DNA from 3 places in the Neobacillus sp. FW104-15D2 genome. Region 1 is predicted to be linked to each of the others. Evidence: predicted binding sites of a transcription regulator. Region 1 holds the regulator's gene; each other region holds the start of a gene.
What was found. Region 1 encodes Rex, which represses fermentation and respiration genes when NADH is low (regulators of the CRP and FNR family bind a similar motif). Its sites were predicted from a motif close to TTGTGAAATATTTCACAA; they were not measured.
Positions count from the first base shown of each region.

Region 1 (3,285 bases):
ATAACGGTCATGGGAAACAATCAGAATGGCTCCTTCATAGCCCTGAAGATATTGCTCAAGCCAAGTTAAAGTATCAATGTCAAGATGGTTGGTAGGTTCGTCCAGTATTAAAATATCCGGCTTTTTTAATAATAGCTTACCAAGTGCCAATCTTGTTTTTTGGCCACCGCTTAATGAAGAGACAGTAGTAGAGTGGTCAAAGGATTGGAAATTAAGCCCATGCAGGACAGATCGAATATCGGCTTCATATTGATAGCCTCCAAGTTCCTTGAACTTCACCTGTAAAGAGTCATATTCCCGCAAAATTCTTTCATATCGGTCAGAGTCTGAGAATGCATCGGGGTCAGACATCTTGACCTCCAGCTCGCGTATGGTTTTCTCCATTTTACGAAGATCCTCAAAAACTGACAGCATTTCTTCCCAAATGGATAAATTGGATTCAAGTCCAGTATTCTGTGCCAAGTACCCAATCGTGGCATCCTTTGGTTTTATAATTTCACCACCGTCATAGGAAAGGTGGCCGGCGATAATCTTTAACAGTGTAGATTTTCCTGCTCCGTTCCGTCCTACCAAAGCAACACGGTCCCTGGTTTGCAGTTCCAGTTTTATATTCGATAAAATAAGCTCAGCGCCATAGTTTTTTTCCAGCTGATTAACCTGTAATAAAATCATTTTATTCACCTCAGTACTTACGATAAGTTTAACCGATTAGAGGTACACCGGCAATAAAGTGAATCATGCAAAAGGAATTTAAAAGAATGGAAGCGAAAATATTAAGCAGATTAATATATAAAAACAATAAAAACCAAATAAACATATGTGAAGAATAATACAAAGTTCACACACAATATGGGAAAAATAGTGTATTATTTTGATGAGAGGGGTTTTTATAATGGCTGAATTTACACATTTTAATGATGAAGGCAGGGCAAAAATGGTCGATGTCAGCAGTAAGCCGGAAACAGCACGAACTGCACATGCCCACTCGAGTATAAAAGTTAGCAGAGAAATCTATAACAAGATTACCAACCAGGAAATGAAAAAAGGCGATGTGCTGGCTGTAGCCCAGGTAGCAGCTGTTATGTCAGCCAAAAAAACATGGGACATCATCCCTATGTGCCACCCTATTTCGCTTACAGGTGTAAATGTAACCTTTTCATGGGAAGAGGAAGGCCAGGATGAGTATAAATTAAATATTTCTGCGGCAGTGAAAACAAAGGGACAAACAGGTGTTGAAATGGAAGCGTTAACAGCCGCCTCTGTGTGTGCACTGACCGTTTATGATATGTGCAAAGCAGTTGATAAAGGGATGGTCATTGGGCCAACTTATCTGGTTGAAAAAACCGGAGGGAAGAATGGCGATTTCAAAAGAACGGAACTATAATTCATTAGAGGAGAGAGGAAAGAAACATGAGCAATGAGACCATAAAAATACCACAGGCAACGGCCAAAAGACTGCCGCTCTATTATCGCTTTCTCAATCATCTCCATACATCAGGAAAGCAGAGGGTGTCTTCAGCAGAATTGAGTGACGCAGTAAAAGTTGATTCAGCCACTATTCGACGGGATTTTTCTTATTTTGGAGCGCTCGGAAAAAAGGGGTATGGCTATAATGTTAATTACTTATTGACCTTCTTTAGAAAAACACTGGATCAGGATGAATTGACAAAAGTCGCACTTATTGGTGTCGGAAATTTGGGAACGGCTTTATTGAATTATAATTTCTTGAAAAATAACAACACCAAAATTCAAATTGGCTTTGATATTAGCCCCGAAAGAGTGGGTTCCAAAATTGGTGATGTTCCCGTCTACCATATGGATGACATTGAAAAATACCTAAAATCTGAAAAAATACAAATTGTGATCTTAACCGTTCCCGCTCCTGCAGCCCAGCCGGTAACAGACAGACTTATTAAGGCAGACGTTAAAGGGATTTTAAACTTTACACCTGCCCGTTTGCACGTGCCGCCTACAATAAGAGTGCACCATATAGACCTTGCTGTTGAGCTGCAATCATTAATATACTTTCTGAAGCATTATCCTTCAGAAGAAGAAGCACTTTAAAAAAGGCGATAAACTTATTTTTAGATTTTCGCTCCAAGACACTCGCTTTCCGCGAGCGGTTCGGCAAACTTCAGCTCCTGTGGGGTCCACCTGATCCAATTTTCCCGCTGGAGTCTCCTTTCATGCGTTACAATCAGCGCTGCTTTTTTAACACAGCCTAAAAAATAAAAAGGTGAGTTCCAATTCCGGAACTCACCTTTTTGTATGCTTTTTAATCCTAAAATGAAAACCTACCATCTTAAGGCCTGAGGCTACATCAAATGTGGCCAGCAGAACAAGCAGGTAGGTAAAAAATCCCCATCCATCGTCCTGAACATCCTGAATGGCAAAATAAGTGAACAGAACGCCGAGCAGGAAATAAATGATGCCCGAAAACAAAGGTGACTGTCTCATAAAAATCCTCCAATAAAGCTTTGAATTTTGTCAGCGTCCTGCATCATTCTTTCGATTTGGTCTTTATAAACAGATTGGACTAATACGACAAAAGTATTCATCGCCACGTGAGCGAACATGGATACAAAGATATTTTTCGTTCTGACATATAGAAAAGCAAAGGTAAATCCCATTGAAGCGTACAGTAAAATGTGAACCGGCTCCATATGGGCAAGCGCAAAGACGACAGAACTAATCAAAGCGGATATGAAAAAGTTAAAGCGCTTATATAAGCTGCCAAAGATAATTTTTCGAAACACTATCTCCTCAAGGATAGGTCCGATAATGGAACTGATAACCAACACTAAAGGAAAAGCCTGAATTAATTTTAAAATAGCCTGGGTGTTTTCAGATCCCATATTAATTCCCAGAAGTCTTTCAATGCTTGCGGCAATTGATTGGGCAAAAAGAGCAAGAAAAACACCGCCGATAGCCCATGCCACCGAGCTGCCGACAGAAGTACGGCCTCGGGCAAATTCAGGCGACATTCTTTCTTTTCGCAATAAAAACAATGTAATTAAAAAGGCAGCTGTAAAGCTTATAAGCAGCCAATACGGTATAGCAAGCCGCTGCGATTCTAAAGTACTGTTACCCGAAGCTTCGAGTATATGGGTGACAAGCGGAATTCCGACGAAACTCGACAGCTGCATGGCGATATATACAATTAAAATAATCCAATATTCCTTTTTCAATATATAATCTCCCTTTCAGGCTCTTAAATTAATTTCTGCACTATTCCTCATTCTACTCATAAAAGGCGATTTCTTTCAATCAGAAGGTACTTAGGAT
Region 1 is NZ_JBYTCJ010000049.1:15,626-18,910, reverse strand. It holds gene AC3WR0_RS24360 (ABC-F family ATP-binding cassette domain-containing protein) at 1-672, opposite strand, end outside; gene moaC (cyclic pyranopterin monophosphate synthase MoaC) at 893-1,384, shown strand; gene AC3WR0_RS24350 (redox-sensing transcriptional repressor Rex) at 1,411-2,064, shown strand; gene AC3WR0_RS24345 (YdiK family protein) at 2,257-2,457, opposite strand; gene AC3WR0_RS24340 (CPBP family intramembrane glutamic endopeptidase) at 2,454-3,188, opposite strand.

Region 2 (3,285 bases), on a different contig from region 1:
TTCTTGGAACAACAGAATATGTTCCATCCTTTTGAATATTAGCGTGCATTTTTTCATTAACAAGGCGGGAATCACGGTCATCCTTGTACTCATCCATATAAATCATGCCCAGGTAATAGTTAAGGGCAGGACGGCATTTTGTACAGCCCTCTTCATTTTTCCAACCCAGGACATTCATGACTTCTTTAATACTTGTTAAGCCTTTTTCCTTCATCTCCGCTACTACTTCGTCGCGAGTTAACGTGGTACAACCGCAAAGGCTGATTTTTTGAAGATCTGCTTTAAAGGAATCTCCTAAGGTATGAGAAAGAATCTTTCCAACCATCCCTTTGCATCTTCCACAAGAGCGTCCGGCATTTGTACAGCTGCTTACCTGATCGACCGAGGTCAAGCCTTGAGTGTGTATGGCTTCTACAATTGTACCTTTTGTTACGCCGTTACAGCCGCAAACCAACTCATCCTCTGGCATCGCTGCTATATTTTCTCCCTCTTCACCGCTATTTTCCGACTGAAGAAGAGAAACGCTTGTCATGCCGCTGATATCTTCTTTTTTGGAAAGAATTCTGAACAGCTTATTGCTGTCGTTTGTATCGCCGTATAGCACAATGCCGACAATCTTGTTGTCCCTAATTAAAATTTTCTTATATACACCATCGAATTCATTGTGGACCTTGATTGCTTTTGTCGTTTCATCATCCTGGATTTCACCAGCAGAATACAGGTCAACACCTGAAACCTTTAAACCTGTTCCTGTTACAGATCCTTGGTATGGAGCACTTTCCTTGCCGCAAAGGCGGGCTGCAAGAACCTTTCCCTGTTCATATAAAGGAGCGACGAGTCCATAAACAATTTCACGGTGTTCGGCACATTCCCCCACTGCGTATACGTTCGGTATATTTGTTTCCATGAAGTCATTCACAACAATACCGCGATTGCCATAAATGCCACTTTCCTTGGCTACTGCAGTGTTTGCCCTTATTCCAATTGCCATCACCACGAGGTCGACATCTATTTCGGATCCATCTTTAAAGCGAAGCCCTGTTACACGGTCATCCCCAAGGATTTCAATCGTTTGTTTTTCCATTAAAAATTCCATTCCCTGAGCTTCCAATTCCTTTTTCAGCATCCCGGAAGCAGTTGGGTCTAGCTGCCGTTCCATTAGGTCGGCCATTAAGTGAATTACTTTAACTTCCATTCCGAGGTTTAACAGCCCTCTTGCTGCTTCAAGACCTAAAAGTCCTCCGCCGATAACAGCTGCTTTTTTATAGCTGCCTGAGACTTTGATCATCTTTTCACAATCATCTATATCTCGAAAACCAGTTACTCCTTCTTTCTCCGCACCTGGAATAGGTAATATAATAGAATTTGAGCCAGTGGCAATTATAAGCTCATCAAATTCTACTTTTCGTCCTGCATCTGTAAAAACCGTTTTGTCTTCTGTACTAATTTCAGTAACCGCTTCGCCAGTATATAGATTAATATTGTTTTTCTCGTACCAATCAAGCGGGTTCATAATAATGTCATTAAAATTTGTGTCCCCCTGAAGAAGAGTGGACAATTTTATTCTATTGTAATTTGGATGTGGTTCTTTTCCAAAAATCGTAATGTCAAATTGATCCGGTGCCAGTTTTAGGATTTCTTCAACGGTTCTTACACCTGCCATGCCGTTGCCAATCATGACTAACTTTTTCTTATTCATAACGGGTCTCTCCCTGTCGTTTCTTAAAATTTAATTTCTTCATGTTTACATTGTAAACGGGAGGCCCTCTAAAAATTGTGACGAAGTTCACATCGATAACACTATGTGTGATGGGTTTCACAGGATTGTCATAAAACAGGAATCGACTATTTTTTCACATAAAAAATTTGACATGGCAAGCAAGTTTGCAGAAAATTATTATTGGAAAGCACGAACTTTGACATAAAATAATGAGGGGATTACTTATGAATCCAAAAACACAAGCCCTTTACGCATATTTAATTGAACATGCATCAGAGGTTACTAAAGACTGAGCAAGCTATAGAGAGATCAAAGAAGGATCTGATTACTCTGCTGATGCCCCTCCTGAGGTAGCAAATAAAGTAACCGACCAAAACACTGGATATGTGAAGGTTGTTGCAGAATGCTTGCTCCAAACTACTGAAGAAATGAAAGACAGCATTTCAAAATGGACCAAACAAACAGCCGCGGACCGTGTAAAATCTAATACCTCCTTAACGGAAGTTGCCAAGAATTCTGGAATTTTCCGCGAGGCATATTGGAAAAACATCAGAAAGTTTATAAAAGAGACCGATTTAGAAATAACTGTCGATGACCTCCTTGAATGGGAAAGAACAATTAACTATACACTTGATTACGTCCTAGAGACATTTACCAGTGTGTTCATGGATATCCTGTTAGACAGACTGCAAGCCCAATCCAATTTAATCATGGAATTAAGCTCACCTATCATTCCTATTTCCGATCACATAGGGCTTCTGCCGCTTATCGGGGACATTGATACAGCAAGGGCCAGATGGATAATGGAATCCACACTGGAACAAAGTGTTAATTTAAAAATAACTCAATTAATAATTGACTTTTCTGGTGTTGCTGCCGTCGACACGATGGTTGCCCACAAACTGATCCAGGTTGTTCAAGCCTTAAAACTAGTCGGCGTCACTACTACATTCCTCGGCATCCGTCCGGACGTCGCACAAACTGCTGTTAACCTGGGATTCAACATAAACAACATACGTGCAGAAAATTCATTAAAAAACGTACTACAAAACTTACAATAAGAATTTTTAAGACAGGACCGGCAGGGGCCGGTCCTGTTTTATGCTCTTTTAGAGGAAGCCCATAACCTTTTCAGTAAGCCTGCTCCCCTTTTTGTGAAGACTTCTACTCCTTTCCTCGAAACTTCTACTCCTTCTCGTAAAACTTCAACCTCTTTCTCACACTAAAAGACCGGCTCAAGCCGGTCCACTCGCTTTGGTTCTCTCCGTTTTAGAAAAACTTCTACTCCTTTCCTCGATACTTCTACCTTTTCGTGCAGAACTTCTACTCTTTTCATCGAAACTTCTACCTCTTTCTCCTAAACTTCTACTTTTCCTGTTAAATGGGCCTCCCTATCTAGCCCTCCAACTTGGACTTCTCCCTTTTCGCGCAGAACTTCTACTCTTTTCCTCGAAACTTCTACCTGTTTCTCTTAAACTTCTACTCCTTTCCTTGAAACTTCTACCTCTTTCTCCTAAACTTCTACTTTTCCTATTAAATGTGCCTCCCTATCTAGCCCTCTAATT
Region 2 is NZ_JBYTCJ010000028.1:56,084-59,368, forward strand. It holds gene nirB (nitrite reductase large subunit NirB) at 1-1,699, opposite strand, end outside; gene AC3WR0_RS19605 (STAS domain-containing protein) at 2,128-2,781, shown strand.
Region 2: the regulator Rex is predicted to act here: its motif matches at 1,775-1,792, upstream of nirB (nitrite reductase large subunit NirB).

Region 3 (3,285 bases), on a different contig from region 1:
GCGCCTGGTATGAACAGATTATATCCGGTTTTAAAGAAGGTACTAATGGAACGATAAATTCCAGCAGCATTAGTGCCGATTGGGGATTGATAGTAGTCGGTGTGATAAGTCTTGTTTTCTTTCCGGTTACCGATGCCGCTATTCTGTTTGTGATAAATCATATTCGCAGGAATGAAGAGTTTACGGTCCGTTTAGTGTTAAAAGAAGGCTTTTCCCGCTTTTGGCCGATGCTTGGCAGCACACTTTTATTCGTTTTAATCGTTACAGGACTGATCATTGTTCCAGGAATTATTATCGGTTTAATTAGCTTTTTAGGGGCCATGGCCAATCCCTTTTTGGGAGTCCTCCTCGGCATTATTTTATTTTTGGGCTTTGCCTTGGGGATAGGTTTATTGTTAACTCGCTGGAGTTTTTATTTTGCTTCGGTTGTCCTTGATAAAAAGTCACCAGGCTTTGGACGGAGCTGGAGACTTTCGAGGAAACGTACCTGGGCAACTCTTGGTCTTTATATTGTGTTTTATTTAATCGTTGCCGCAATCAGTTTAGTTGTACAGGGAACCTTCTCGGCCGTTCTTGGGAATAGTGTTTTAAATTCGATTATTACCAACTTGACAAGCTTATTTACAACTTTGTTCTTCTCAGTTGGTTATGCGGTTATGTATCTTGATTTAAAGACCAGGCATGATGCAAAAGATATAAAGGAATAATTCAAGAATACCAAATAAAAAACCTATAAATACATTCGCAAGGTGATAATCATGCTTGATGAAAATAAGGCACGGAGCACTTGAAAGAATATTTTTCCTTCCGCAGAACTGTTATGAAGTGGCTTGAAGAATCGAACTAACTCGAAAGAGCCGATTCCTGAAAGGGGCAGGGAGCCGGTGAAAAATTCATTGCTTCTAAGGATTTGGCTTGTTCTTCTATTCGCTCTAATAATTGTAAGCAGTATTTTCACCTTTTCTCCTAAATCAACAGAATGCACAGTTTCAGGGAGTAAAGGCTAACTAATAAAAGCACCTTATCCATTAGGAATAAGGTGCTTTTCGATTTATATTACTTATGCAAAAAGGTTAAACATTTTGTTTTACAGTATTGTTATTTCCATTTAAAGCTGTTTTGCGGATGAAAGGAATTACCCAGCGGTCTAAACCGATTTTACCAGCATTAAATCCTGCAGCTAAGATTATAACACCGAGCAGGATATCCATTGGATTAGAAGAGATAGTGCCAGCCATTAGATAAGAGAAGTTCATCACTAAACCGAAGAACATTGCAGCTGTAGTTAAGCATCCAAGAATTAAGCCAAGACCGACAAGTAACTCGCCCCAAGGTACTAAAACGTTGAAGATGTGAGCGTTAGGAAGAGCGAAGCTTTTTAAAAAAGTAAGATATGTTCCGTAAAGAACGCTTCCGTCTGGACCTTTTACTGGATTGCCGATCGCGCCTTTTAAAAATCCTGAAGCATCGAATCCGCCGGTAATTTTGTGAAGGCCGGCTTCGAACCAGGCATAGCCAACGTACAAACGAATGAAAGTGAGAATGATAGCAGAGACTTTGTTTTCCCTTAAAGTTTTGTTAAACATTTTAAAAACCCCTTTATGAATTAATATTAATAATGTGATTACATTGTCATTATAGTTTAATGATTTTAATTTGAGGGGAGTTTGTGCATGGTTTCACAATTCCGTCAAAACATTTTGAACAGAATATGACATGCATGATCTTAAAGGCTTGAGAGCTGCAAGATTAATCAGTGGAAAAATAGGGGAAAATACGATAAAAGGAATATAGGGGTGAGGGAATGGGTTATAAAATCAAAAAAAGAATGATTACCGAGACGGAAATCAGACAAAGGGTAAAACAGCTTGCAGGAGAAATTCAAAACGACTTTAGCCAAGAGCCTATAACCTTCATTGTTGTACTAAAAGGTTCTTTTGTTTTTGCTGCGGATTTGATTCGCAAGATGAAGGGAGAGATAGCAGTCGATTTCATTTCGGTCTCCAGCTATGGAAATGACACTGAAACGTCCGGGAAGGTAAAACTTTTAAAAGATCTTGATGCTAATATAACAGACCAGAACGTAGTAGTGGTTGAAGATATTATTGACAGCGGTCTTACATTGCACTTTTTGCTCGATCACTTAAAAATACATAAGCCAAAACAAATAAAGATTTGTACCCTTTTGGATAAACCTGAGAGAAGAAAAGTTGATTTGCCTGTAGATTATGTTGGCTTTGTTATACCTGATGAATTTATTGTGGGATATGGGATAGATTTTCGTCAAAAGTATCGTAATTTACCCTATATTGCGAGTGTGGAGTATGTGGAATAACCGGATTTTATTTTGGAAGCTGTTCAGCAATGAGCAGCTTTATTTTAATGTTTTGAAACCGCTTACTTTAAGGTGAGGATAGGATTTAAAAAAAATTCAACAAATGAGCAAAAACTATTGACGAGTGCTTTTGAACAGTGATAATATATATTATTTGATTATTTTTTAAAAAAGTGCTATGATTAAAGGAGTTTAACGGAGGTGGATGAATTTGTTCGAAATTGGCGACAACATTATATATCCGATGCACGGTGCAGGAACTATTGAAGGAATTGAAGAAAAAGAGATCCAGGGAGAGATACAAAAATATTTTGTTATCAAAATCTACGGGAATACCATGCAGGTGATGATTCCCCTTAAGAAGATCGACAATTCCAATATTCGTTTAGTTGCAGACGAGGATTATATGGAGAATGTTTTAGACATTTTCCACAATGGAGAATCAGATTTGTCATTGCCATGGAAACAAAGATTCAAAATCAACACCGATAAAATGAGGACCGGAAAATTAAAAGAAGGTGCCGAAGTATTTCGGGATTTATTAAGGATTAAAAAAGAAAAGTCACTTAATTCCGTTGAGAAGCAAATGCTCGAGAATGCCAAGAAAATATTTTTGGGTGAATTAGAATTAATCAAAGGAATTAATGAAGTGCAAGCTGTGGAATTTCTAAAAAACAGCGTTCTAGTTTAAAACTACACACTTCCGCTCCATTTCACCCCATTACCCCATAGCAACTTCAAAAATTACTTTTCATTAAAAGCACCTACTCCCGTTGAGTAAGGTGCTTTTGTATTAGATATTTTCAAGGCTGATTCCGAAATTTGTCCATGACAGGCAGTCTTAGGGCAATTTTCCGGATGAAAGACTGAGATTTGGCCTTGAATAAGAAAATCACCTTACCCGGTTGGAGTAAGGTGATTTTCTTATTTATGCACTTTGTTTTACAGTA
Region 3 is NZ_JBYTCJ010000018.1:43,201-46,485, forward strand. It holds gene AC3WR0_RS14985 (DUF7847 domain-containing protein) at 1-707, shown strand, start outside; gene AC3WR0_RS14990 (DoxX family membrane protein) at 1,074-1,586, opposite strand; gene hpt (hypoxanthine phosphoribosyltransferase) at 1,805-2,335, shown strand; gene AC3WR0_RS15000 (CarD family transcriptional regulator) at 2,541-3,026, shown strand; gene AC3WR0_RS15005 (DoxX family membrane protein) at 3,264-3,285, opposite strand, start outside.
Region 3: the regulator Rex is predicted to act here: its motif matches at 1,668-1,685, upstream of AC3WR0_RS14990 (DoxX family membrane protein).